DNA from 2 places in the Actinomyces viscosus genome. Region 2 is predicted to be linked to the other one. Evidence: riboswitches for the same ligand, from Rfam matches in the RefSeq annotation. Region 2 holds a riboswitch; the other holds the start of a gene.
The links. Region 2 has a riboswitch for S-adenosylmethionine ahead of EL340_RS05285 (methylenetetrahydrofolate reductase). Riboswitches for the same ligand answer to the same signal wherever they lie in the genome.
Positions count from the first base shown of each region.

Region 1 (14,177 bases), 1.3 Mb from region 2:
TGAGTCGGAGACGGCCGACAGCTGACGCATGACGCGCCGAGCGCGCGTCCAGGCACCTGCTCCACGAGGTCCGGGTGGTACTGGTCAGGAGCTGACCGCACTGCACGAGTCCCCGCCCCACGTGGAGTACGCCCATGTCCCGGCCAGTAGCACCCCAGGCGCGTGCAGTACCGGCAGGGTGCCACAAGCGCGACCATCTCCACCTCAGCCACTTACTGAGTCCACCTACTGACGCAGGCTCTCAGTCGGGGCGGCGGGGGAGACGCTGGTGGGCTGCGGTGAGGCGCTCCCGGTCAGTGTCAGCAGGAGTGCCAGCAGAGCGGGGGCGGCCGCCGCGAGGATGAAGCCCGCCATGGTGACGCCGGAGTCGTTGACCAGGACGGACACGACCGTCAGCACCCCCAGCGACCGCAGCGCCGTCGTCCCCCAGTGCACGGACGGGGACATGTCACGCGGCCGGGGACAGGAATTTGGTCCCCCGCCGCGTGACACGTCCCCGTCAGCGGTGGAGGCGAGCCAGACGTAGGGGCTGGTGCCGGCGCGCCAGGCCCGCACCTGCCGGCGCAGCCACCAGATGGCCGCGGCAATGAGCGCCAGCGCGCAGACCAGGCCGGCAGCGGCGTCCGGCCTCGTCACGAAGGGGCCGACCAGCGCGTACGCCTTGCGTCCCAGCACGCCCGCGGCGGAGCCGTCCACCAGCTGGCGGACGAAGCGCCCCAGATGCGTGGGGCCGGCCGGTCGGAACAGGTCGACGACGCCGAAACCGCCCACGACCAGGACCGTCGCGGCCCCGATGGCCAGCCAGCGCCGCCAGCTCAGACGTAGCCCGGCCAGGCCGGCACCGAGGTAGGCCAGCGTCGGCACGAGGGTCAGGGCGCCGCCCACGTCCGCGCCCAGCTGGGGGGCGCCGTCGACGATCAGCGCCGCACCGCCCAGCAGGCCGGTGAGGGCCAGGGCGGTTCGGCGACCGCGCCCCAGCGCCTCCCAGGCCCCGGCGGTGACGACGACGAGGGCACCGGCCACCAGTGCGAAGGCCGTGTTCGAGACCCCGTAGAAGCGGCCCGCCACCACCGCGTTCATGCCCAACGGGTTGTTGAAGGCCAGGTGAGCGCCAGCGGCGGCATCCACCAGCCAGGCCAGCGGGATCATCGCCGCCACCAGCAGCGCCACGGAGGCGGTCCGGGCGAGAGGCGGAGACGGCGAGGAGGGCGCGGGGTCGGTGGAGGGCTCGGGGGTGGTGGCCTCGTCCGGCTGCGGTGCCACCCTGGGAGACTCCTGCGAGGACGCGGGGTCGGCGGATCCGGCCGGCCCCGGGGCGGTCGCGGCGTCGAGCCCCGAGGAGGAGGGTGAGGGCGAGGCGAGGGGGCGGCTGCGCCACCGGTGCACCAGTGTCACGATCCCGGCGGTCGCCCCCACGATGCAGGCAGCGATGACTACGGCTGCGGCGAGGACGGCGGCCGGCGCCCACGATGACGGAGTGCCGTGCCGGGCTCCCACTCGCCACCACGGGACGGCGTTGACCAGCAGCAGTGCCGTCGGCAGCGCGCTCAGGACGATGGCCGCCCAGGTGACCCGGCGACGCACCGCCCGGCGTCGGTCCGGCCGGGGCCCGCGCAGCGCGAGGGCCGCCCAGACCAGCAGCAGTGCGGCCGACACCACCAGCAGGGCGCCGGAGCCGAGCACGGACAGCTGCGAGGCGCGGGCGTGTAGGGCGTCGTCGGCCAGCCGGGTGATGCGGGCATCATCGGGTGCGGTGGTGTTCGGCGTGGTGGCGGTCGCGGCGCCGCTCTGGCCGCTGACGGGCAGGCTCAGCGGCTGGCCGTCGAAGGCCGGGTCCTTGCGGCCGGCCAGGGCGGTCGTGAGGGTCGGCGTGAGGTCGGTGAGCTGGGCCAGGCCCGCGCGGTGCGTCGAGGTGCCGACGATGAGTCCGCCGGAGGTGCCGCGCGCGCTCGTCGTACCGGCCGGGAGCACCGCCATCTGGGGGCCGGGGTCCTCGTCGTCAGCCAGGGAGGCGATGAGGATACGGGTGCCGGGGCGCGCCTGCTCCTGGACCACGCGCAAGGCGCCGTCAAGGGCTGTGATCCGCTCGGCGTCGGTGGAGGCGCCCTCGGTGGTGTCGACGATGGTGAGGTCGGCGCCGGTGGCCAGGGCCTCGGACAGGGAGGGGGACGAGGACACTGTCGAGGAGGTGGTGCTCGGCGAGCCCTCGGGGGCGCCGGTGGCGAGCTGTGCTCCGGAGCCGACGGTCATGACCGAGACGTCCTGTCCTAGCGTGCGGGCCAGGGGGGAGGCGCTGTCGGAAGCGACGGGGGCGCTGGGACTGGTGCAGGGGCCGGTGGGCTTGACGGCGCTCGCGCGGGCGCCCCGGCCCAGGGTGAGCCAGCCGTCGGCCGGGCAGGTGCGGTCCGCCGGGGTGCGCACGGCCAGGTTGATCGGCTCGCTCTGGGAGGCGAAGGAGAGCAGATGGGCGGCCGCTGAACCGGCATCACCCGTGCCGGGGCCGTCGCCGGTGGTCGCTGAGGCCGCCGCCTGCAGGTCCGCCCAGGTGAGGTTGCCGGTGCCCAGGACGACGACCGGCGCCGGCTGCGAGGGCTGGTCGGCCCGTGGGGCGCCGGAGGCAGCCGCGGAGGGGGACGTGGAGCCGGGGCTCGCCGCGGGGGAGAGGCGGGAGGCCGCAGCGGCCGGGGCGAAGGACGCCTGCTCCGCTGAGCTTGCCGCTCCTGCCGGGCTCGCCGGAGTCGCAGCGGCGAGGGCCGATCCCACCATCGTGAGGATCATGCCGATGACCACCAGCAGGACCAGGACGTACACGACCGCGCGCACCAGGCGTTGTTGGCGTCGTGGAGGTCTCACCCGACCAGCCTACGGGCCGTCCCAGCCGGAAAACTGTCCGCAGGGGACGACTTTGACGCCCGCGTCAGCGAACGTCTCGCGAGCAAAACGCTCTGACCTGCGCAAACGTGAAGGGTGTTTTCGGAGGCCGGTTTCAAAGTCGTCCCATACGGACACTTTCCTCGCCGAGAACGGGGTCTGGCGGCCGAGCGGATGCCCGCGCGCAGCCCCAAGCGCCCCTGGAGTTCCCTTTCGCAACACGACCTAGGTCCTGTTGCGTGTGTCCGGGTGGGCCTCCCTCACCAGTCGCCGACGTCGCGGTCGTACCTTGTGCCGCGCGTTCGAGGGGTAGAGGGTACGACCTCGCGACCTACCCTACGAACGCGCGGGCGCTCCATCCTCCTTGTGCAACACGGCTCAGGTGTCAGCGGCCACGCAGCGTGCGCTGCGGTCGGCACCGCTCACAGGTACTGGCGGGCCACGGCGACCGCCTCGCCGCCATAGCCGCCGCCGAAGAGGAAGGCGTGAATCATGATGATGTGCCAGGAGTGGAGGCCGACCCGCTCGCGCCAGCCCGCCGCCAGCGGCGAGACCTCGTGGTAGGCCGCGTAGATCCGGTCCAGGTAGCGCTGCCCGAACACCCCCAGGGCCGCCAGGTCGGTCTCGGCGTGCGCGCCCTGCGCCATGGGGTCGATGAGCACCCCCACCACGGTGGCCGGCCCGGCCGAACCGCCCGCGAGAGCCCTCCCGGCGGCCTCCTCCTGCGGCCCCAGCCCGGCCCGAGGCGGCGCCCACTGCGCGGCCTCGTCGGCCGGGGTCCACAGGACGTTGCCGCACCACAGGTCCCCGTGCGTGCGGGCCACCGCCACCCGCGCGCCGCGCTCGCGGGCGCCGGTGCGCACCAGGGCCGGCTGGTCGGTGTCGAAGTCGCCGTCGCGCAGGCGCTCGCACAGCCGCTCGATGACGCGGGCCCCGCCGACGCTGATGGAGCCGTTGTCCCGACCGGGCTGCAGGTAGGGCAGGATCCGGTCCTCGGCGTAGAACTCGCCCCAGCGGCGCGGCTCGCCCTCCTCCGCGGCGTGCGGTCGCAGGCGGATGTCCGAGCGGCCCATCTGCGCGCGGCCGTCCCACCCGGGAGGCGCCGCCCCGAAGGCCGGGGCGCCCGCCGCGTGGGTGACGGCCAGCGCCCGCCCGAAGGCCTCCGCCCCGGCCGGCGTCACGCTCGTCGTCGTCAGCCGCGGCTCCTCCAGCCAGCCCGGGCTGCTGGTCACCGGGACCACGTGCGCGCCGCCGTCGGGCATCGCCTCGGCGAGCCAGGTCAGGCCCTGGGCCTCCAGGGCGGTGGAGACCGGGCCGTCGTCGTGCTTGCGGAAAACGCTCATGGCCCCAGCCTGCCAGGCCCGGTGCGGCTACGGGAGGTGGGGCGCCCGCCGGCGCGGAGCGACTCCGCGGGCGTGGCCCTCAGCGGCGGGGGCGGTAGCGGGGTGCTCGCCGGCGCGGAGCGACTCCTGCCGAGGCCGGGCTCAGTGCGGCTGCGGGAGGGCCGGAGGAGGGCCGCGTCCCCGCCGGGACCGGGGCCGGCGCGCCCACCACGTTCCACGGACGTTCCACGGAGCAGCCCGGTTCCGGCCGACCGGCCCGGACCTGGCTACCCTGTGCCCATGACTGCTCCCGCTCCGCTCTGGTCCTTCCTGGGGCCGGCCGGCACCTTCACCGAGATGGCGCTGCGCCAGGTCGCCCCTGTCAACGTCGAGCTCGACCCCTGCCCGGACGTGCCCACCGCCCTGGACCACCTGCGCGAGCGCACGGTGGAGGCCGCGGTTGTGCCCATCGAGAACTCCGTCGAGGGCGGCGTCAACGCCACGCTGGACAGCCTGGTGGCCTCCACGCCCCTGGTCATCGCCGCCGAGATGGCCGTCCCGATCACCTTCGTCCTGGCCGGCCGCCCCGGCACCCGCCTGGAGGATGTGCGCGCCATCTCCACCCACCCGCACGCCTGGGCGCAGTGCCGCGGCTGGGTCCACCTCAACCTGCCCGAGGCGGTCTACGTGGCCGGGACCTCCACCTCGGCGCCCGCCCGCGCGCTGGCCTCCTCGACCGAGGACACCGGCTTCCAGGCCGTCCTGTGCAACCCGCTGGCCGCCAAGGAGTACGGGCTGGAGGTCATCGCCGGTGGAGTGGCGGACAACCCCGACGCCGTCACGCGCTTCGTCAAGGTCACCCAGCCCGGCCGCGTGGGCGAGCCCACCGGCGCCGACAAGACCACCCTCCTCGTCCAGCTCCCGCACGACCGCTCCGGCGCCCTGCTGGACATGCTCGAGCAGTTCAGCGCCCGCGGCGTCAACCTCTCGCGCATCGAGTCCCGGCCCGTGGGCGACTCCCTGGGGCGCTATCGCTTCTCCATCGACGTCGAGGGGCACGTGCGCGAGGAGCGGGTCCAGGCCGCCCTCATCGGGCTGCACCGCACCTGCCCGGTGGTGCGGTTCCTGGGCTCCTACCCGCGGCTGGACGCCCGCCCGACGGCGGTGCTGGCCGGCACCAGCGACAAGGACTTCGTCGTGGCCCGCTCCTGGGTCGCCGACGTCCTCGACGGCCGCGCGCTGTAGTCCTGCCCGCCCCTGCTCGCGTCGCCGGCGGGGACATTCCACTGCGGCCGGGGACATTCGACGCCGGCGGGGACAGGAATTCTGCACCCGACGGTGTGACATGTCCCCGTTCGCGCACCGCACGCACCCGGCCGGGCAGAATGTCCCCGGCCGTGTGGTGGCTGGTGAGTCGGCCTCGGCGGTGGCCCGGGATGTGGGGTGCCGGCGCGCCAGGGCCAGGCCGGTGGACAGGTGCCCGGGGCGTGCGCAAGGCTCAGGGCGTGACTACCCCTGACGCCAGCACCGAGTCGGCCTCCGTTGCCGCTGCCTCCTCGCCCGCCTCCGCCGCACAAACGGCGCCTCTGCCGGACCGTCGGGGCTCCGGGCCCTATTCGGTGGTCATGGTGTGCACCGGCAACATCTGCCGCTCGGCCATGGCAGAGATCGTCCTGCGCGACCGCCTCGCCGCCGCGGGCGCCCCGGACTCCGGGCCAGGCGGCGTGGTCGTCACCTCCGCCGGCGTCTCCGACGAGGAGCGCGGAAACCCCATCGACTCCCGCGCCCGCCGCGTCCTGAACGAGGCCGGCTACGGCACCGGCGCCGACGACGTCTCACGCGCCACGGACATCGCCATCACCTCCCACACCGCCCACCGCGTCACCGACGCCGAGATCGTCGAGGCCGACCTCCTGCTGGCCATGACTGACTCGCACTGGAACGTCCTCCAGCGCCGCGCCGCCGGCCTGGGAGCGGATCCCTCCCGGATCCGCATGTACCGCGAGCTCGACCCCACCGCGGCCCGGCAGGCCGAGGACGTCGCCGCGAGTCGGGCCTCCCGCAGCGTCCTCAACGTCCCCGACCCCTGGTACGGCACCATGGCCGACTTCGTCGACACCCTTGAGGTCGTCGAACGGGTCAGTGACGAGCTCGCCGCCCGCCTCAGCTGAGTTTCAGTGCAGTTTCAGTGCAGGCGGTTGTCCAGCCAGCTCGTGACGGCCTGGAGGTACTCGGCGCGCGCCAGCGGCCCGGACAGGGCCAGGTCGTGGACGCCCTCGGGGATCTGGCGGACGGTGACGTCATCGCCCAGGTACTGGGCGCGGTCGATGATCTGGTCCACGTCGAGGACCACGTCGGAGCGCTGCGCCTCCTCCAGGGTGGCCCTCGCGCCGTTGCTGACCGTCGAGCAGCACACGAGGATCGGCACCCGGATCCCCAGCCCGTGGTGGACCTCGCGCTGCAGGCGGCGGATCCCCGCCAGGAAACCGGCCCGCACGGGGAAGGACGGCGCCGGCTTGAGCGCCAGGTCCCAGTCCCACTCGCCGCGCCAGCGCCGGTGCAGGGCCGCCACGTAGTTGTCCTCCTTGCCGCTGCCGGGCTCGCCGATGACTCGCTCGGGGTCCCGTCGCGAGATGAGGTCCACGAAGGCCGACCCGTAGGAGCGCACGAGCGCCGAGCCGCGCAGGTCCAGCCACGGCGAGTTGAGCACGAGGGCGTCCACGGTCCCGGGGTGGTCCGCCGTCCAGATGACCGCCTGCAGCCCGCCGGTCGAGTGCCCGTTGAGGACGACGACGTCGTGCCCGTGCTCGGAGCGGATGATGCGCAGCGCCTCGGAGATCTCCTCATCGTGGACGCGCAGGTCGCGCACGTCGTGAGGGGAGGCGTGCCCGACGCCGGCGCGCCCGCAGGCCCGCAGGTCCAGCGCGTAGAACTCGTAGCCGGCGTCGAGGTAGGCCTGGGCCAGGTGGGTCTGGAAGAAGTAGTCGCTGCGCCCGTGGAGGTAGAGGACCGCGCGCGAGTGGCGTGGCGCGCTGGCTCGGCCGGCGGCCTCGCGCTGGAAGACGAGCACGGCGTGGTCGGCGCCGGGCGCCTTCGTGGGCGACTCGGTCACCGGGATGCGGCGCGCCACCCACGGCTCGCCCAGGATGTCGGGCGCAGCGGCGCCGGAGGCGCCGGGTGCTGCGGCTGCCTTGGGTGGGGCGCTCTCGCCGGCGGAGACCGGAGCCGCCGGTGCGGCTGCGCCCTGCCCTGTGGCGGCTGCGTCGCCCGGGCCGACGGCGGCCGGCGTCTGAGCCGGAGGAGGAGGCACGGGCCCGAGCCCGGCGGGAGGCGTCCCGGACGAAGGCGCCGCTGCCGGTGGCGGCGCGGTCTGAGCGCTCCTCGTGGCGGGTCCGGTCTGGGGCGGCTCGAGGGTCGGCTCCGGCTGCGGCTCGGGGGAGGTCTGATCGGAGGGCGCGCTCATGAGCTGATCCAAGCACGCCGCCCTGGGCGGTGCGAGTAGCGTCGCCGATACGATACCTGGGAATACCCAGAGCGTTACCGAAACGTGGGCGTGGACCCGGCTGAGTGGACCTCCAGAGAGCGTGACCTCGGTCCCTTGCCATGGCCCTCGCTTGCGCCACCGAGGAGACGCTGCGTATTTTACTCGTGACCATCTAGAGCAACCGAGAGACCTGGCTCGACGACATTGCAGCAACCCCCTTCATGGTGCGGGTGCTTCCGCCAGGAACGATGGAGGAGTACGTGAGCACACCTGACCAGTCGACCGCCGGCTCTGACCGGCGCGAGGGCGACGACCCCGCCGGCCCCCAGCGCGTCGAGCATGAGGAGGGCGTGAGCGCCGACCTTCGGGACGCCGATCCTCAGGACTCCGGGACGGGCCCCGCCAGCTCGTCCGCCGAGCCCATGATCTCCCTGCGTGATGTCCACAAGGTCTACCGCCTGCGCAGCGGCAAGGAGGTGCGGGCCCTGGACGGGCTCAGCCTCGACGTCGCGCCCGGCTCCATCCACGGCATTGTCGGGACCTCCGGGGCGGGTAAGTCCACGCTCGTGCGCTGCCTGACCTCCCTGGAGCGCCCCACCAGTGGCCACGTGAGCGTCGACGGCCAGGACATGACCGCCCTGCCGGCCGCTCAGCTGCGCGAGGCCCGACGCCGCATCGGCATGGTCTTCCAGCACGCCAACCTCCTGGACCAGCGCACCACCGCCCAGAACATCGCCTACCCGCTGGCGCTGGCGGGCGTGGCGGGCGGGCAGCGGCGCCCGATCGTGGAGCGCATGCTCGACCTCGTCGGCCTGGCCGACCGCGGCGGCTCCTACCCCTCCCAGCTCTCCGGCGGCCAGAAGCAGCGCGTCGGCATCGCCCGCGCCCTCGCTGACGACCCGGCCGTCCTCCTGTGCGACGAGCCCACCTCCGCCCTGGACCCGGAGACCACCCGCTCCATCCTCGAGCTCATCAAGAACGTCCGCGACACCCTGGGCCTGACCGTCATCATCATCACCCACGAGATGAGCGTGGTCCGCCAGGTCTGCGACTCCGTCAGCCTGCTCGAGGCCGGCAGGATCGTCGAGAGCGGCCGGCTGGAGGACATCGTGCTCGACGTCGACTCCCGCCTCTCGCGCGAGATCGTGCCCTTCCCGAAGGTGCCCGAGGCCGCCGTCGCCCACGGGGAGAGCGTCGTCGACGTCTCCATCACCGCTCACCCGGGGCAGCCGGCCGCGGTCGCCCTCATGTCCATGGTGGCCGAGCTCGGCGGCGACATCGCCGCCGGCGTCTTCGAGACGATCGGCGAGGCCCAGATCGGGCGCCTGGCCGTCACCGTCCCTGGTCCCGAGACCGAACAGGCCGTGAGCACCCTGCGACAGGCCGGTATCGCTGCGGAGGTCCGCTCATGAACTCGATCCTCCTTCCGCTGGCCCAGGCGGCCCTGCCGAGCAGCCGCACCTGGTTCGACAACCCCGTCATCCAGCGCAAGCTCGGTGACGCCCTGATTGAGACCCTGGCGATGACCTTCGCGTCCGGGGCCCTGACGATCCTCTTCGGCCTGCTGCTGGGGCTGGCCCTGGTCTCCACCGGTCAGCGCGGGCAGTTCCGCAACCCCGGGCTGTACTGGGTGCTCTCCCAGATCGTCAACATCGGTCGCTCCATGCCCTTCATCATCCTCATGGTGGCCCTCATTCCGGTCACCCGGATGCTCGTGGGCACCTCCCTGGGCTGGCAGGCGGCCTGTGTGCCGCTGACGATCGGCGCGATCCCCTTCTATGCGCGCCTGGTGGAGACGGCCATCAACGACGTCGACCACGGCAAGGTCGAGGCCGCCCTCATGATGGGCGCCTCCGGGACGCAGATCACCTGGGGCGTCCTCGTGCGCGAGGCCCTGCCGATCCTCATCCAGTCGGCGACCGTCACCATCATCACGCTCCTGGGCTACTCCGCCATGGCCGGCGCCGTCGGCGGCGGTGGCGTGGGTGACCTCGCCATCCAGTACGGCTACCAGCGCAACCAGGTGGACGTCATGGTCATCACCGTGGTCGTCATCGTGGTCATCGTCGGCATCATCCAGCTCATCGGCGACATGCTCAGCCGGCTGGTGAACCACCGCTGAGGCGATCACCAGCCGGGTAGGCGCACCGGGACCGGCACGGGCCGGTCCGGATCGGTCCCGGTCAGTCCAGCTGCGTCGTCGGCCCCAGTACCGTCAAGCCTTTCTTCTCTCCCACCATCGGGCCGCCCGGCCCTGCGAAAGGAACCACCATGTCCTCCTCGTCCTCCTCCATCTCCCGCCGCACCGTCATCGCCGGCGGCCTGGCCACCGCCGCCGCCCTCACCCTGGCCGCCTGCGGCTCCAAGTCCGGCAAGAACGGTGACGTTCAGGGCATCAAGGTCGACGGCGATACCGCCACGATCACCATCGGCGCCACCCCCAAGCCCCACGTCGAGATCCTCCAGTGGGTCCAGGACAACCTCACCGAGGGCTCCGGCATCAAGCTGGACATCAAGGAGATCAACGACTACCAGACCCCCAACTCCTCGCTGGACGACGGCTCGCTGGCCGCCAACTTCTACCAGACCCCCAACTTCCTGGAGCAGCAGAACAAGGAGAAGGGCTACGACTTCGTCTCCATCGCCGACGTCCACATCGAGCCCATGGGCATCTACACCTCCAAGGGCTACAAGGACGTCAAGGAGATCCAGGACGGCGGCACGATCGTCCTCAACAACGACCCGGCCAACACGGCTCGCGGTCTCAAGCTCCTGGCCACCGCCGGGCTCATCGAGCTGGACAAGTCCGCCGAGCTGCCCAGCGACACCGACGTGACCTCCAACCCGAAGAACCTCAAGTTCACCACGGTCGACGGCGCCCAGGTCTACAAGTCGATGCCGGACGCCGAGGCCGCGGTCATCAACGGCAACTACGCCATCGAGGCCGGGCTCAACCCCAAGGAGGACTCCCTCTTCCTGGAGAAGGGCGGCAAGGACTCCGAGTACCCCAACCAGCTCGTCGTGCGCAAGGACGACAAGGACAACGAGCACCTCAAGAAGCTCGCTTCGCTCCTCAACGACGCCAAGCTGCGCGAGTACATCACCACGACCTGGCCGAACGAGGCCGTCATCCCGGCGTTCTGACGCCTGGGCTGGCCGCGGTCGGCCAGAGCCGACGCCGAGGCCGAACGCGGCCGGCACCGTGCGCCCCTTTCGCCTCGTGCCTCCTCGCGGCCGGGGACATCCTGCACGTGCGGGGACAGAAATTCCGCACCCGTACGTGCGGAGTGTCCCCGGCTGGAGCGGACTGCACCCGGCCGTGCAGGATGTCCCCGGCTGCGCCGGCTCAGGCGGCGATGGCGGCGCCCAGGAGGATGAGGCGCAGCGCCCGCACGGTGGCGTCGGTGACGAGCTCCTCAGCCCGGGAGACGGCCTCGGGCAGGTCCATGGGGACGGGGATGATGCCCATGACGGCGTCGATCCCGGCGGAGTGGACCGCCTCGGAGCCGCGACCGATCGAACCGGCCAGCGCGATGACCGGCTTACCCGCCAGCTTGGCGCGCCGCCCCACCTCGGCGGGGATCTTGCCGCGCGGCGTCTGGAAGTCGACGGCGCCCTCGGCGGTGATGACCAGGTCCGCCTGGGCGATCTGGGCGTCGAGGTCGACCCCGCACAGGTCGGCGTCCATGAGCACCTCGAAGCGCGAGCACAGCCGGGCTCCCAGCCCGGCGGCGAGCCCGGCGCCCAGGCCGCCCGAGGCCCCGGTGCCCGGGCCGGTGAGCAGGTTGCGGTGGGCCGCCTGCGCGGGGAAGGCCTGCGCCAGGAGACCGGCCCAGTGCGCCAGGCCCGCCTCAAGGGCCTCCACCTGCTCGGGGCTGGCCCCCTTCTGCGGCCCGAAGACGCGGGCCACGCCGCGCTCGCCGGTGAGGACGTTGTGCATGTTGCCGGCCACGAGGATCTCGACGTCGCGCAGCCGGGGGTCCATGCCGGAGGTCTCGATCCGCTGGACCCGGGCCAGGTTGGAGCCGGTCGGGTCGACCTCGCGGCCCTCGGCGTCCAGGAGCCGGGCGCCCAGGGCCACGAGCGCCCCCGCCCCGCCGTCGCAGGTCCCCGAGTCGCCGCAGCCGATGATGACGCGCCGGGCCCCGCCGTCGAGCGCCACCGAAATGAGCTCGCCGACGCCGGTCGTCGTCGTGGCGCCGGGGTCGCGCATGCCGGCGGGCACCAGGCGCAGGCCGGCCGCCGCGGCCATCTCCACCAGCCAGGTTCCCTGGGCCGAGCCGCCCAGGCGGGCCAGGTAGGAGTCGACCGGTTCTCCTACGGGGCCGGTGACGCGAGTGGTGATGAGGTCGCCGCCGGTGGCCCGGGCCATCGTGGCCGCCGAGCCCTCACCGCCGTCGACCAGGGGCAGCTCGACGACGACGGCTCCGGGCAGGAGCCGGCGCACCCCGGCGGCCACCGCCTGGCACACCCCTTCGGGGGAGAGGCTCTCCTTGAAACCGGAAGGGGCGACGAGGATACGGGTGGGTACGGATGTAGGCATGACTTTCCTCCAGGACTGCAGGGTTTGGGGTGACGAGTGCGAAGGGGCGGGAGCCCGGGAGGCTCACCAGCTCAGGCCCAGCAGCGGCCACAACCAGGCGCTGCAGGCCATGACCAGGACCACCATGAGGGGCCCGAGGATGAGAGACAGGCGCCGCAGGTCGTCGGGCGAGAAGGTCTCCACGCCGTCGACGTCGGCGAACATGGCCACGGGCTTGGCCGAGGACGGCAGCGTGTGGCAGAAGCCGGCGGCGGCCGTCGAGGCGAAGGCCGCCGCGGCCGGGTTCACGCCCACCGCCGGCGCCAGGGCCACGACGATCGGGATGAGCACCGCCGAGCGGGCCGAGCGCGACTGGATGACCAGGTGGGAGGCGGTCGACAGCGCCACCACCACGAGCATGAAGGGCCAGGGCGAGTCGATCCGCAGGGCGTTGAAGGCCGAGGTCGCCACCCACTCGGCGGCGCCGGTGGACACCAGCGCGTCGCCCATGGCGAGGGTTGCCGCCATGAAGACCAGCAGCGACCAGGGCGCCCTGGCCAGCGCCTTGCGCAGCGCCACCGAGCCGTAGCCGGGCAGTGAGGTCACCAGCACGCCCAGGAGGGCCACGATGGCCGGGTCGACGCCGTGCAGCGACTCGGTGCACCACAGCACCACGACCGTTCCGATGAGCAGGGCGGCCCGGTTCTCGGCCTGGGTCAGGGGGCCGGTCACCGGCGTGGGGGAGGCGGCCGCGAGATCGGCGATGTCGACGCGCACCCGACGGCGCATGTCCTCCTTGCGCGTGAACAGCCGCACGATGAGCTCGGTGGACAGGTGGCTGGACAGGGCCGCCAGAGGCAGGCCCAGCAGCAGCCAGCCGGCGAAGGAGAACTCCTGTCCGCCCGCGGAGGCCACGATGTGCGAGGTCACCAGGTGGGCGCCGGCCCCCAGGAAGGAGCCGACCGCCGACAGCAGGATGACGGTGGGGAAGATGAGCGACAGGGCGTGGATGAGCCGTTTACGGGAGGCCCGGAGGTCGGCGTCCTCGTCCGCCCCGGTGCCGAGGGCCCCGGCCAGGGCCGTGTAGACCGGCAGGAGCAGCGCGGCCCGGCCCGAGGTGGAGGGGGCGGCGAAGACGGTGGCGACGATCGCGGCCGTCACCAGGTGGAGCAGGACGCGCGGGTGGTCGGTGCCGGTCACCAGCCAGGCCGCCAGGCGGCCGGTCAGGCCCGAGGCGCTCACCCCGACGGCGATGACGAAGGCGGCCACCAGCAGCCAGATCGTGTCGTCCCCGAGGCTGGCGAACATCTCGTCCGGGCTCAGGGCGCCGGTGAGGACCAGGGCGGTGGCGGCGCCCAGGGAGATGTAGGTGTCGTCGACGTCGGTGAAGGCCCAGGCCCACACCGAGGCGATGAAGATGATCAGGGTAAGTGCTCCGGTGACGGTCAGGCTCCCCTCGGCGCCGCCCGCGCGCCAGGCGGCCACGCCTACGGCCGCGCACAGGCTCACGGCGAGGGCAGCGGACAGAACGTGCCGCCACGGCAAGCCCCGGGCCGGTGCGGGCTCGCCGCGCCTCGCCAGGGAGAGCGGCAGGGTCTCGCGCACGGTGGGCGTGTCGGTCTCGAAGGAGCCGACGGTGTCGGTCGCGGTGGTCATGAGCCGGCCTCCTCTCCCGAGGTGAGGTGCCAGGAGTCGTCGGCCGGGATGCGCAGGCCCACGGTGGCTCCCTGGCCGGAGGCGGAGACGGCGAAGACGGTGCCGTCGTGGGCGTCGGCGATGGCCCGCACGATGGCCAGTCCCAGCCCGGCGCCGCGCGGGCCGCCGCCGGCCTCGCCGTGCGTGAAGCGCTCGAAGAGCCAGTCGACGTCGTCGTCGGCCAGGCCCGGGCCCTCGTCGGTCACGGAGATCTCCAGCCCGCTGCGGCCGTAGCCGTCGGTGGTGGGCGCGATGGTGAGGGTCAGGGGGCCGTCGCCGTGCT
Region 1 is NZ_LR134477.1:2,470,353-2,484,529, reverse strand. It holds gene EL340_RS10625 (glycosyltransferase family 2 protein) at 1-25, shown strand, start outside; gene EL340_RS10620 (hypothetical protein) at 226-2,853, opposite strand; gene EL340_RS10615 (fructosamine kinase family protein) at 3,294-4,214, opposite strand; gene pheA (prephenate dehydratase) at 4,494-5,438, shown strand; gene EL340_RS10605 (low molecular weight protein-tyrosine-phosphatase) at 5,819-6,364, shown strand; gene EL340_RS10600 (alpha/beta hydrolase) at 6,379-7,341, opposite strand; SAM riboswitch class I at 7,843-7,932, shown strand; gene EL340_RS10595 (methionine ABC transporter ATP-binding protein) at 7,926-9,089, shown strand; gene EL340_RS10590 (methionine ABC transporter permease) at 9,086-9,799, shown strand; gene EL340_RS10585 (MetQ/NlpA family ABC transporter substrate-binding protein) at 9,949-10,821, shown strand; gene EL340_RS10580 (glycerate kinase family protein) at 11,024-12,220, opposite strand; gene EL340_RS10575 (SLC13 family permease) at 12,284-13,855, opposite strand; gene EL340_RS10570 (sensor histidine kinase) at 13,852-14,177, opposite strand, start outside.
Region 1: linked by a shared signal. The riboswitch ahead of EL340_RS10595 (methionine ABC transporter ATP-binding protein) and the one ahead of EL340_RS05285 (methylenetetrahydrofolate reductase) in region 2 are both predicted to bind S-adenosylmethionine.

Region 2 (14,177 bases):
TGCACACCACGCTGTCCTCCACCGCGGACAGTGAGGACGGCGACGACGGCGACGACGGCGATGACGGGCAGGACTCTGGTGCTGATGCCGCCGTTGGCGGCAGCGACGAGGGCTGACGAGGGTTCTGGCGAGCCTGACGGAAGTCGGGGTGGGCAGCCCGCGGTCGCGTGTCGGGCGGCTCGTTGTCAGTGCTGGGTTCCGGGACCGGTTCCGGAACCCAGCTGCTCGACGACGGCGCCGACCCGACCGGCAGGGTGCTCGACGACCACGACGTCGCCGTCGCAGAGGTGGTGCCCTCGGCGCGTCTCCGCGGCGCCGTTGACCGTGACGTCGCCGGCCTGGATGGCGATGCGCGCCTGCGAGCCGTCCTCCACCAGGTCGGCCAGCTTGAGGAACTGACCGAGCTTGATGCTTCCAGACACTGAGACAACCGGGTACCGGGATGTGTTCTGCGGTGTTGCGTGCGTCATAGACTGATCCTTGCAGAAAGGAAGCATGTCATGCACGTCGATCCAGGTAGCACCTAAGACAAGGCTGCAACGGCGCTGTGAGTGAGAGAAGCGTCTCTCAGAAGTAAGCGGATATAACGGATGCCAAATGCAATTTATCACGGTAGGGTAACGGCGTTCTGATAACACTACGGAGACGGAGACACCATGAAGCGTCGAATCGTCGCCCAGATGGCGATACTCGCTCTATCGCTGTCGGCGCCTGTTCTGGCCGTGACTCATGCGCCAGAAGCGGCTGCCGCGGACGGTAGCACCATCCATGTCTCGGCCGAAGGAGGCTCGGACGCGGGAGACGGAACCGCTGCCAAGCCTTTCCAGACCATTGGAGCGGCCCTGAAGACTGCCGGTAACGGCGACACCATTGAACTGGCCAACGGCACCTACCGCGAGGGTGAGCTCGCCGTGGACAAGGGCGTGACCATCAAGGCCGCCGAGGGAGCCAAGCCGGTTCTCACCGGTGCCGAGGTCCCCACCAACTGGAGCGCCGGGGGTGACGGAAAGTGGTCCACAGGCAACGACATGGTCCGCTTCTGCACGGTCTGCACCATCAACGCCGACCCCGCCAAGGAGGGAATGGCTGCTCACCCCGAGCAGGTGTTCGTCGACGGCCAGCCCCTGACTCAGGTGCTCAGCCGTGACGAGGTCACGGCGTCCAGCTTCTACGTCGAGGACCCCGACCCGGTCACCCTGAAGAACCCGAACAACAACCAGGCCGGCTACAACGTCAAGGCGCACCGGGGCACCTCCTACGTCATCGGCGTCGACCCCAGTCAGCACCAGGTCGAGGTGGTCCAGCACTCCCGGGCGCTGTCCTTCAACACCGACAACATCACCCTGTCCGGGCTGACGGTGGAGAAGTACTCCGCGGTTCAGCGCTGGGACTACCAGGACCCTGAGATCGGCACCATCTCCGGTGGCGGGATGGTCGTGGCCGCTCACGGGACCCCCCGCATCGAGAACTCCACCTTCCGCTACTCCTCGACAGCCGGTGCGCTGCAGGTCATTGACTCCACCAACGCAGTCGTGTCGAACAACCTGTTCGAGAACAACGGCTCCAACGCCTTCGGCATCAACGACTCCAGCGGAGCCAAGGTCGAGAACAACCTGTGGAGGAACAACAACACCTCCGGCTTCATCACGAAGGACTGCGGTGCCTACTGCACCCTGGCCGACACCAAGATCACCCACTCCAAGAACATTCGCTTCGCCAACAACACCGTGGACTACTCGGCCACCGGCCAGGACATCTCCGACCCCACGGCCTATGACCAGAACCGCGGCGCCGGCATCTGGTTCGACGAGGGCGTGATGGACTCCGAGATCGTCGGCAACTACTTCGTCAACGTCCCGGTGGCGATCTTCAACGAGGTCTCCTCCAACAACCTCATCGCCTCCAACATCGTGGCGGGAGCCGGCATCGGTATCCACATCTCCGGCTCCAACGACACCCGGGTGTGGAACAACACCGTCTCCCACGCGCTGACCAGCCTGTGGATCCAGGAGGACACCCGCTCCGACGGCTGCAACGCCCGCAACGCCCAGGGTGCGTGCACCCAGGTGCAGAAGTGGAGTGCTGAGCACGGACTGAGCTGGGACACCACCAACACCACGGTGATGAACAACATCTTCTCCTCCGAGCAGACCACCCCCAAGCCCGGGGACGAGTGGCGCTACTCGGCCATGGTCGAGGTCACCGGTGGCGCCAACCAGGACGGCTCCGGTGCGGTCTACGCCAACGAGATGGTCTCCACCATCGACTACGACGCCTACTACCGCCACGAGAACCCCGCGACCCTGTCGACCACGGTCCTGTGGAACTGGGGCGCCGACCGCATGACCCAGTCGGTCAACGCTGAGAAGCTCGCCGACTTCACGTCCAACCCGAACGTGAAGGCCTCCGGCAAGGAGACCAACGGTCTGGACCTGCAGGGCTCTCCGGAGAACAACCCGTTCTTCGTCAAGGAGTCCGCCAACCCGATGGACAAGACCTCCGACTTCCACCTCAAGGAGGGCAGCCCCGCCTCCGGCACTGGTCACGCCCTGCCCGAGGACATCGCCAAGACCCTCGGTGTCAACGCCAACGTCGCCGTGGACCGCGGCGCGCTGGTCAACGTCGCCTGGGGCGGCGGCGCCGTCCCAGGCGCCGGTGACAACGCCGGTGACAACGGCGGCAACGCCAACAACGGCGGGAACAACAACGCTGGAAACGGCGGCAACGGCGGCAACGCTGACAACGGTGGCAACAACAACGGCGGTGGCGCCGGTGACAACGGCGGCAATGGCGGCAACCAGCCCTCCTCCACCGCTGCGTCCCAGGACGGCAACGGCTCCACCGCTGGTGGGGGCGCCACCGGCACCGCCGGTCAGGGCTCGCAGAGCGCCAACCCCTCCAACTCCAAGGCCGGTGCCGGCCAGAAGAACTCCAGCGTCGCCAAGCCCGGCGCCAGCGCGGAGGCCGGGCAGGGGCAGGACGCCGCTGCCGCGGCGGCCGCAGGAGGTGGTCGGCTTCCGCTGACCGGTACCAGCATGGTCGCCATCGTGCTGGCGGTGGCCGCGATCGCCATGGGAGGCGGCTTCATCCTGGTACGCCGTCGTATGGCCAGCTGAACGGCTCCGGCCTCGGGGTGAGGCGCGGCGGCATGATCTTGTGAGGAGCACCGGACATCCCGGATCATCATCCTGTGTCGCAGCCGCTCGCCATCACCGTCGGTGACCGCTTCCCCGTGGGGGAGAGGATGTTCCGGCTCACCCCGAGGCTGGCTCAGTCCACCATCGCAGCACGCTCCGTCCTCATCGATATCGCTCAGCACCGAGAGGTCATCACCTACGGTGAGCTCAGCGACTCGATCGGACGGAGCGTGCTGCCGCGTCACATGGGGCCCATGCTCAGCATGATCAGCCACGACTGCCAGGCTCGGGGTGAGCCGGACCTGGCGTCCCTCGTGGTGTCCGCCGCCACCGGCGAGGTCGGCACCGGGGACGGGAGCTGGGCTCCGCCGCAGCGGCTCGCGTGCTGGGCGAGATGGGGTGGAAGAGCGCCCTAGCCCGCAGCTGCTCGGGGCGCAGGACGCGGGCAGGCTTGCCGACTGAGCAGAAGATTCTCGCTATCTGGGATGCCGGTGGGGCAGGGGAGTGGTCATGGTTTGATACGCTCGACCATCCAGAGCGGCCGAGAGACCTGGTTCGATGACGCCGCAGCAACCCGGTGCGCGGGTGCTTCAGCCAGGATCGATGGAGACGACGTGATAGACAACGAGTCCGCTGAGCCCACCGAGTCCACCGCCGGAGTCGGGAGCCGCGGTGATGACTCCGGGCGCGGCGAGCCGGCAGCGGTACGGTCAGCGAGACGCTCACTGCCGGGATCGACGGGATCACTGCCCACCGTCAGCCTGGAGCTCTTCCCCCCGCGTCCGGGCAGGGCCGCCTCGGCCACCTGGGGCCGGATCGACAGGCTCCTGGCCACCGGTCCTGACTTCGTCTCGGTGACCTACCGGCCCACCTTCGTGACCGAGCCCGCTCCGGGGCCCACTGAGAGGGACCGAGGAGCAGACCGCCTGGAGCCGGTGGGCGACCGGGGCGACGGCATGCCCCGTGTGCGCGCGGTCCAGGAGGAGACCAACCCGTCGGAGGGCGTGCTCGCCCACGTGCTCGAGTCCAGCACCATCCCCCTCATGGCGCACCTGACCTGCATCGGCTACCGCAAGCAGGAGGCCGTCGACATCGTCACTCGTTTCCTGCGTATGGGGGTGCGGCGCTTCCTGGCGCTACGCGGTGACCCGCCCGCCGGTACCCGGGCCGACGACGTCGCTGGGGAGCTGCGCCATGCCGACGACCTCGTCCGGGTCATCCGAGAGGTCGAGGCCGACTTCTTCGGTGACGGCAGGCGACATGTCACCATCGCCGTTGCGGCCTACCCGGCCACCAGCGACCACATCGAGGCCATCGAGGTCCTGGCCGCCAAGCAGGCCGCCGGCGCCGACCTGGCCATCACCCAGGTGTTCTACGACCCGGCCGACTACGTGGCACTGACCAACGCCGCCTCCTACGCGGGGGTGAGCATCCCGATCCTGCCCGGGGTCATTCCCCTGACCGACCTGCGCCGGCTCACCCGCCTCGAGGCGCTCACCGGGGTCAAGGTGCCGGAAGGTCTGCGATCCTCACTGGGATCGGCCAGCGGCGCCGCCCTCGTGGAACGCGGCATCGGCGCCACCCTCGACCTGGCCACGGCGCTGCTGCGTGCCGGAGCGCCCGGACTGCACCTGTACACCTTCAACCGGACCCGCCCGGCCCTCGACGTCATCAGCCACCTGCGTCTGGGCGGCATCCTGGCCGGAGCCGCCCCCGACCGGGAGGTGCGCGACGCCGTCGACCGCGGCTACCTCCAGGCCACACCCGGCCGGGGCCCCTCCTTCCTGCGCTGCGGCTCCCCGGGCGCAGCAGCCTCTTCCCGTCATCCCGTCCAGCCTCACACCACCATCACCAAGGAGAACGCATGAGCGCCACCCCTGAGCCGGCCACCACCGCCTCACCGGCGGAGATCGCCGTGACCGAGTCGCAGGTCCCCTCGGCCCCCCTCCCCGGGGCCACCATCCTGGGCTACCCCCGCATCGGGAGGGACCGCGAGCTCAAACGCGCCGTGGAGTCCTACTGGAAGGGAGCCCTGAGCGTCGATGAGCTCAGGCACGCCGCCGCCGAGCTGCGCGAGGTGACGCGCTCGCGCTTGGCGGACCTGGGTCTGACCCAGCCCGCCTCGGTGCCCGCGGACTTCACCCTCTACGACCAGGTCCTTCAGGTCACCGCCACCCTGGGGGCCGCCCCCGCCCGCTTCCGCGACCTGCTGGACGCCGACGGCGCCCTGGACATCGAGGGCTACTTCACGCTGGCCCGCGGCGAGGGGGCCCGCCCCGCCCTGGAGATGACCAAGTGGCTCGACTCCAACTACCACTACCTGGTCCCCGAGATCGACGCCTCCACCCCCATCGGCTACGTCGACACCGCCATCGCCGACCAGGTCCGTGAGGCCAAGGAGGCCGGGGTGGAGACGCGCCCCGTCGTCGTGGGGCCGGTGAGCTACCTGCTCATGGCCAAGCCCTCCGACGAGGCGGCCGAGGACTTCCACCCCCTGGACCGCCTCGGCGACGTCCTGCACGCCTACGGCCACCTGCTCATGGACCTGCAGAAGGCCGGTGCCACCTGGGTCCAGCTCGACGAGCCCACCCTGGTCTCCGACTCCTGGAACGTCGATCGTGGACGCATCCTCGATGCCGTGCGCGACGCCTACACCTGGCTGGGCGCCATCGTGGAGCGTCCCCAGATCCTCGTGGCCGGAACCTACGGTTCTCTGGGCGACGCCCTGCCCGTGCTCGGAGCCACCCCGATCGAGGCCGTGGGCCTTGACCTCGTGGCGGGCTCCCTGCCCGAGGTCGACGACCTGGCCGCCCTGGAGGGCAAGACCGTCGTCGCCGGCGTCGTCTCAGGACGCAACATCTGGCGCACCGACCTGGACGCGGCACTGACCACGCTCGAGCAGCTGCGCGAGCGGCTCCCCGAGGGCACCCCCATCACCGTGGCCACCTCGACCTCCCTCCAGCACGTGCCCCACGATGTCGAGCGCGAGACCGCCATCGACCCGCAGATCCGTTCCTGGCTCGCCTTCGCCGACCAGAAGGTCGGCGAGGTCATCACCCTGGCCAAGGGACTGGCCGAGGGCCGTGACGCCATCGCAGCGGAGCTCGCCCAGGACGCCGACCTGCGCAGTCAGCGCGCCGCCCACCCGGGCGTGCACCGCGACGAGGTGCGTGACGCCGTCGACGCCGTCACCGACGCCGACCGCTCCCGCGCCCCCTACGCGCAGCGCAAGGCGGCCCAGGACGAGCGCCTGGGCCTGCCCGAGCTTCCCACCACCACCATCGGCTCCTTCCCGCAGACCGCCGAGATCCGCAAGGCCCGGGCCGCCTGGCGCAAGGGCGAGATCGACGACGCCGCCTACGACGCCGCCATGCGCGCCGAGATCGCCAGCGTCGTCGCCCTCCAGGAGCGCCTCGGACTGGACGTGCTGGTGCACGGCGAGGCTGAGCGCAACGACATGGTCCAGTACTTCGCCGAGCTGCTCGACGGATTCGTGACCACCGAGCACGGCTGGGTCCAGTCCTACGGATCTCGCTGCACCCGTCCTTCGATCCTGTGGGGTGACGTCGCCCGTCCCGAGCCCATGACGGTGGCCTGGTCGGCCTACGCCCAGTCCCTGACCGACAAGCCCCTCAAGGGCATGCTCACCGGTCCGGTGACGATCATGGCCTGGTCCTTCGTGCGTGACGACGTCCCGCGCGCTCAGGTCGCCGACCAGCTGGGCCTGGCGCTGCGCGAGGAGGTCGCGGACCTCGAGGCCGCCGGGATCGGCGTCATCCAGGTCGACGAGCCGGCCATCCGTGAGACCCTGCCGCTGCGTCGCGCCGACCGTCCGGCCTACCTGGAGTGGTCCGTCGGCTCCTTCCGTCTGGCCACCGGAGGCGCCGCGCCCGCCACCCAGGTCCACACCCACCTGTGCTACTCGGAGTTCGACGTCGTCATCGACGCGGTCGACCACCTCGACGCCGACGTCACCTCGATCGAGGCCTCCCGCTCGCGCATGGACATCCTGCCCGCCGTGGCCGAGCACGGCTTCGAGCGCCAGCTCGGCCCGGGCGTGTGGGACATCCACTCCCCGCGCGTGCCCAGCCAGGAGGAGTGCACCGAGCTGCTCCAGCGGGCCGTGGACGCCCTGGGTGCTGAGAGGGTCTGGGTCAACCCCGACTGCGGGCTCAAGACCCGCGCCTACGCCGAGACCGAGGCGAGCCTGACCAGCCTCGTCGGCGCCGCCCGCGCCGTGCGCGAGACCCTGTGAGCGCCTGACGCAGTCGCAGCTGCGGGAGGCGGCCTGGGAGAGGACATCCCTCCCAGGCCGCCTCCCGTTGGGCCGGTAGGCTTACGGGCATGCTCACCCGCACTGATCTGCGCAGTACCCAACTGTCTCCTCGCCAGCTGGCGCAGGCGCTTCCCCGGGCCACCCTTGATGTGACCGCCGCCCAGACCGCCGTGGCCCCGCTCATTGAGGACGTCCGCTCCCGGGGCGCGGCCGCCCTACGTGACGCCGCCGAGCGCTTCGACGGCGTACGCCCCGAGCACCTGCGCGTACCCGCCCAGGCCATCGCCCAGGCCCTGAGTGACCTGGACCCGGACGTGCGCGAGGCCCTGGAGCTGTCCATCGCCCACAACCGTGCCGGCCACGGCGCCCAGGTGCCCACCGAGCGCACCACGCAGGTGGTCTCCGGAGGCACTATCACCCAGCGCTGGATCCCGGTTAAACGCGTCGGGCTCTACGTTCCCGGGGGCCTGGCCGTCTACCCCTCCAGCGTGGTCATGAACGCGGTGGCCGCCCAGGTGGCCGGCGTCGAGCAGATCGCCCTGGCCAGTCCGCCCCAGGCCGAGTTCGCCGGACTGCCCCACCCCACGATCCTGGCGGCGTGCGCGCTGCTCGGGCTGACTGAGGTCTACGCCGTCGGCGGTGCCCAGGCGATCGCGATGCTCGCCTACGGCGTCGACGCCCAGAACGACACCGACCGTGCCGACGCCGGGGGAGAGGTCCTGTGCCAGGGCGTCGACGTCATCACAGGCCCCGGCAACGTCTATGTGGCCGCCGCCAAGCGCGCCGTCATGGGGACGGTCGGTATCGACGCCGAGGCCGGCCCCACGGAGATCGCCGTCCTGGCCGACGCCGGCGCCAACCCCGAGTACGTGGCCGCTGACCTGCTCTCCCAGGCGGAGCACGATCCCAATGCGGGCAGCGTCCTCATCACCGACTCCCCGCAGCTGGCCGATGCCGTCGACGTCGCGCTCGAGCGCAGGCTCAGGGTGACCCGGCACCGGGAACGGGCCGGCGCCGCCCTGAGCGGTCCGCAGTCGGGGACCGTCCTGGTGCGTGACCTCGAGCAGGCCATCGAGGTGGCCGACGCCTACGCCGCTGAGCACCTGGAGATCCACACCGCCGATGCTCCCGAGGTCGCCCGTCGGATCCGCAACGCCGGAGCCGTCTTCGTCGGCCCGTACAGCCCAGTGCCCCTGGGGGACTACCTGGCCGGGTCCAACCATGTCCTGCCCACGGGCGGCACCGCTCGATTCGCCGCCGGGCTGAGCGTCATGGCCTTCCTCAAACCGGTGCAGCTCATCGAGTACGACGCGAGCGCCCTGGAGGCCATGACACCGGCCCTCGAGGTCCTGGCGAGCTGCGAGGACCTGCCCGCCCACGGGGAGGCGGCCCGGGCTCGTCAGGAGTGAAAAACACTGACGAGCAGGTTGTCTGAGACCAACTTGTTACCTTCTGTGACCTTCTTTCCGGTCCGCCAAGGAGGGGGCGCCATCGCCGAGGCGCCCCCTCCTTGATGCTTCAATCGTTGAAATGGCGGGACTTTGAGTCCTTGTGAGCCTTCCTCTAACAACCTGTTTGCCGCATAGTTGATTGGCACAGTGTTGCGTAGCGTTACTCTATTGTTATATTTGGTTGTGACGCACGGTGTGCCGTGCCCGACGGGATGAGTTCCCACATCCCGTCACCCCCGGGCACGCCGCACCGAGGCGTTGGTGCCGACCGGCTCTGCTTGCTGTACCCGGATGATGCCGGTCGGTGCCGGCCCTACCCCTTGGATCCAGATGGATGGCCTCATGCACTACTCCCCATTCGCGGCCGGAACCGGACTGTTCGTCGTGTGGTACGTCGCTCCGGCAGGCTCCCCTCCCGCTCTCATCGCCCGTTTCCTCATCGACTGTGCTGGGCTGGTGTTCGTCGCCATCCTGGCGTTCTTCCTGCTGACCAACCTCTACGGCGCCGCGCACGGCCTGCTTCTGGGCTCCCGGCGCACCAGGGGCACCAGGGGCCGCCACGCCCAAGGCCGCGGCGGCATGATGAGCCTGCGGGCGTGATGAGTACACAGGCCCCGCTCATGCGTGCGGATCTCGGTCCATCAAGCCCTCTGGGAGTCCTCGACCGTGTCGGGTGGTGGGGTGCGCTGGCGATGATCGCCATCGCCCTGGTCTACACGCTCTTCATGCTGCTTGCCTCCCGGGGGGCTCCCAGGCGCGGTGGGCCCTCGCACCCGGAGGAGCCGCTCCTCATTGTCATCCTCATGCCCTGCCTCAACGAGGCCGAGGTGATCGGTGCCAGCGTCAGGCGGCTCACCTCGATCCCCGACCCGGGCCTGCGCATCATGGTCATCGACGACGGCTCCGATGATGACACCGCCCAGGTGGCGGCCCGGGCCGGGGACGAGCGCGTCGAGGTGGTCCGTCGCCGTCCTCCCCGCGCCCGTCTGGGCAAGGGGGAGGCGCTCAACGACGCGCTGTCGATCGTGCGCTCCCGCTGCACCGCGGTGTCCTCCTCCCGAGTCGTCGTGGGGGTCATGGACGCCGACGGAAGGCTCGACCCCCACGCCATCGGCGAGGTCCGCAAGGCCTTCGCCCCTCAGGAGGTCGGCGCCGTCCAGATGGGGGTGCGCATCAACAACCGCTTCGGCTCCCTGCTCGCCCGCATGCAGGACATGGAGTTCGTCATCTTCACCGAGGTCTTCCAGCGGGGACGGCGCCGGGTGCGCAGTGTCGGCATGGGCGGCAACGCCCAGTTCGTCCGCCTCAGCGCACTCGACGCCCTGGGGCCCAGGCCCTGGACCCGGTCGCTGACCGAGGACTTCGACCTGGGGATCCGGCTCAACGCCACCAGCTGGACCAACGAGTTCTGGCCCTCTGCCTGCGTCCACCAGCAGGGCGTGACCAACATGCGGCGCCTGATGCGCCAACGCACCCGATGGTTCCAGGGAAACCTCCAGGCGCTCCACCTGCTGTGGTCCGTCGCCAAGGAGCAGCGGGGCCTGGGGCGCGCCGACACGCTCTGGCAGATCCTCACGCCCTACCTGCTCCTGACCGGCTCCCTGCTGACCCTGTCCTTCCTCATCACCATGGTGACCGCCGGCGTGGCGGCGGTCCTGAGGTGGGAGCAGTCCTGGATGTGGCTGGTCGGTGCCTACGTCATCGCCTTCGGGCCCGCGCTCATCTACGCCTGGATCTACTGGCGCACCGAGCGCAGCCAGGGCCTGGGCCCGATCAAGGCCGTGGCCTACTCCCACCTGTTCGTCCTGTACGGGCTCCTTCCCAGCCTCTACGGCTGGCGGGCGGTGGCCAGGGAGCTGACCGGACGCACCGGTTGGGCAAAGACCGCCCGGGAGGCGGAACCGGCTCAGGGTGCACAGCCCTCCCACCCCGCCGCGGCCGCCGGTCCTGGCGGGCAGGCACCGGCGGGTCCACCGGCACCGGGCAACCAGCCTCCGCTAAGGCGCGCGAGAGTGGCTCCCCTCGAGGCTCCTGGGCCCGCAGGCGCCGGCAGCACCGCTCCGGCCGGATCCTCACTGAACGACCCGGGCCGCACCGCCATCAGCGGGAGCAGCACCCACCGCGCAATCAGCAACTTGACCAACGAGGAGATGAGATGACAGCCACCAACGCGCCTCAGCACGCAGGAGCACTCGACGGATCCGGTCACAGCAGGATCGTGCGCCGCGTACTGCTGGTGGGCTGCGTCCTGGCCATGATCCTAGGAATCACCGTGTACTGCCACGCCAGAGAGACTGAGGCCCAGGCCTGCTCCCAGTGGGAGATCATCTTCGACGGCTACGGCGAGGCCTCCTGCTCCGGCGGCCTGCTGCGCCTCAAGCCGACATCGGCCGACTCCCAGGACAAGACCCACGCGGGCCTGGCCAGGTCCACCACGGTCGAGATCGAGGCGGGCAACGTCCAGACCATCCACACCACCATGACCACCGTCAGGCAGCTGCGCGAGGACGGAAGCCCCAACGCCTGGGAGGTCGCCTGGCTCCTGTGGAACTACTCCGACAACAACCACTTCTACGCCCTGGCCCTCAAGCCCAACGGCTGGGAGGTCTCCAAGCAGGACACCGCCTACGACGGGGCCCAGCGGTTCCTGGCCTCCGGCAACACGCCCGTCTACCCGCCCGGGGCGAGCCATGACGTCACCGTCACTATTGACACCACCAACCCGGCATCGGTCAGCTTCGTCATCACCGTGGACGGAAAAGAGCTCGGAACCGTCACCGACTCCGAGTCCCCCTACCAGTCCGGCGCCGTGGCGGCCTACTGCGAGGACTCCGACGTCACCTTCACCCCGATCACCGAGGACCAGTGAGACCACCCCGCGGCGGTGACCGGCTCGAACCGGCCCAATCGGCCGCCGGTCGGCTCTACCGCTGCGTTCCCGAGACACCTGAGCAGGAGAACCCATGACAACCCACTCCACGCAAACGGGCGGCCCCCTGAGGGTCATGCTCGTCTACGGCACCCGCCCGGAGGCGATCAAGCTCGCCCCCCTCGTGGCCGCCATGCGCGACGACGAGCGCTTCACCCCGATCGTCGTCGTCACCGGGCAGCACCGCGAGATGCTCGACCAGGTCCACGAGTTCTTCGACATCGTGCCCGACGACGACCTCGACATCCACTCGCCCGGACAGACCCTCACCCAGATCACCAACCGCTCCCTGCAAGGAGTGGGCCGGGCGATCGAGGCCCACCGGCCCGACGCCGTCGTGGTCCAGGGCGACACCACCTCCGCCTTCGCCGCCGCGCTCGCGGCCTTCTACCACGAGGTACCGGTCCTCCACGTCGAGGCCGGACTGCGTACCGGAGACATCTCCTCACCCTTCCCCGAGGAGGCCAACCGGCGGCTCATCAGCCAGGTGACCACCCTGCACCTGTGCCCCACCACCACCAGCCGGGACAACCTGCTGCGGGAGAGCACCGACCCCCAGTCCGTCCGCGTCACCGGCAACACGGTGATCGACGCCCTCCTAGTGGCCGTCGACCGCCGGGTCCCACCACCGGACGAGGAGCTGGCAGCAGCGCTGGAGGACGCCTCTCGGCGAGTCGTGCTCGTCACCGCCCACCGCCGCGAGTCGTGGGGCGAGCCGATGCGCTCGATCGGACGCGCCGTCGCCCGTCTGGCCGAGCAGCACCCCGAGGTGCTCTTCGTGCTGCCGGTCCACCGCAACCCCAAGGTCCGCGAGGACCTTCTGCCGCAGATCGAGGGACACAGCAACATCCTGTGGTGCGATCCCCTGGAGTACGGCGCCTTCTGCGCGCTCATCGACCGTTGTGACGTCGTGCTGACCGACTCCGGGGGCGTTCAGGAGGAGGCCCCCGCACTGTCCAAACCGGTCCTGGTCATGCGGGACAACACCGAGCGTCCCGAGGCCGTCGCCTTCGGGGTCGCCGAGCTGGTCGGGACCGATGAGGACCGCATCGTTGAGAGGGTCTCCACCCTGCTGACCGACGCGGCGGCCTACACGGCCATGGCCCAGGCCGCCAACCCCTACGGCGACGGACACGCCTGCAAGCGCATCCTGGCCGCCACCGCCGCCCTGTTCGGCCGCGGCGTTCCCCTTCCCGAGTTCGAGCCCGTTCCCACCTCACCCAAGGAGAACTCATGATTTCCCCGACCATTCTGTCTGCTCGACGACGGCGCTGCGCGCTGGCCGCCATCGCGGTGTGCCTGGGCACGTCGATCGCCTCCGTCGGTCCCGCCCAGGCCACGCCCCAGTCGGCCTCCCGGGCGCCGGTCGCGGTCCAGGCCGTGGCGGCGGAGCCCGCCGGCGGCGCCCAGGGCGGGGCCGCCAACCCGGCCAACGACGCCGACCCGGCCAAGCAGCCCCTTCCGGCTCCGCCCGAGCCCGCCGCCGCGGCCAAGCAGGAGCTGCCCCTCAAGGGCGACAAGCAGGCCGACGTCGACCTGAACCAGCCCGCTCCCGCAGCGGGCCAGGTCCAGCTGCGGGACCTGACCCAGAACGCCCCGGACGTTCCGGCCGGTGCCGTCAGCTTCTCCAGCCAGGACGCAGGACCGGCCTCGACCCTGGTCCTGTTCGACACGACCGGCGACTACGCCAAGCTGGGGGAGTACTACGCCCTGAGCATGGGAACCCTCGCCAGCCACTCCGGAGCCGTGACCACCCTTCCCGTCAAGGACTACGTGGCCGGACTGGCCGGCCGCTTCACCAACGTGGTCTACGTCGGCTCCACCTACGACGAGCCCCTGCCACGTGCCTTCATCGACGACACCCTCACCGGCAACATCCCGGTCATGTGGTCCGGCTTCAACATCTGGCAGCTGGCCAAGACCGACGCCGACCGCGCCGCCTTCACCCAGCGCTACGGCTGGGACCCCGCCACCTCCTACATCGACTCCACCGACCGCGTCACCAAGATCAGCTACAACGGCGCCTCCCTGAAGCGCAACGAGCTCAACACCGGTGGGATCATCGCCCCGCACGTCACCCGGGAGCAGGACGTCAAGGTGCTGGGGCGCGCCGAGTGCTCCAAGCCCGACGGCGCGGCTACCGCCTGCGCCTCCGTCGCCCAGTCCGGCACCAGCTCCTTCCCCTGGGCGGTCAGCTCCTCAGGGCTGACCTTCATCGGGGAGGTTCCGCTGACCTACCTCGGTGAGCAGGACCGGTACATCGCTGCCGCCGACATCCTCCTGGACGTCCTCCAGCCCAACGCCCAGCAGTACCGCCAGGCCGCCGTGCGCCTGGAGGACATCACCCCGGACAGCGACCCCGAGGAGCTCCAGGCGATCGTCAA
Region 2 is NZ_LR134477.1:1,184,324-1,198,500, reverse strand. It holds gene EL340_RS05305 (BCCT family transporter) at 1-116, shown strand, start outside; gene EL340_RS05300 (RNA-binding S4 domain-containing protein) at 186-470, opposite strand; gene EL340_RS05295 (right-handed parallel beta-helix repeat-containing protein) at 657-3,116, shown strand; gene EL340_RS05290 (hypothetical protein) at 3,191-3,553, shown strand; SAM riboswitch class I at 3,663-3,747, shown strand; gene EL340_RS05285 (methylenetetrahydrofolate reductase) at 3,752-5,005, shown strand; gene metE (5-methyltetrahydropteroyltriglutamate--homocysteine S-methyltransferase) at 5,002-7,392, shown strand; gene hisD (histidinol dehydrogenase) at 7,482-8,822, shown strand; gene EL340_RS05270 (hypothetical protein) at 9,207-9,464, shown strand; gene EL340_RS05265 (glycosyltransferase family 2 protein) at 9,464-11,023, shown strand; gene EL340_RS05260 (hypothetical protein) at 11,020-11,733, shown strand; gene wecB (non-hydrolyzing UDP-N-acetylglucosamine 2-epimerase) at 11,828-13,030, shown strand; gene EL340_RS05250 (DUF2334 domain-containing protein) at 13,027-14,177, shown strand, end outside.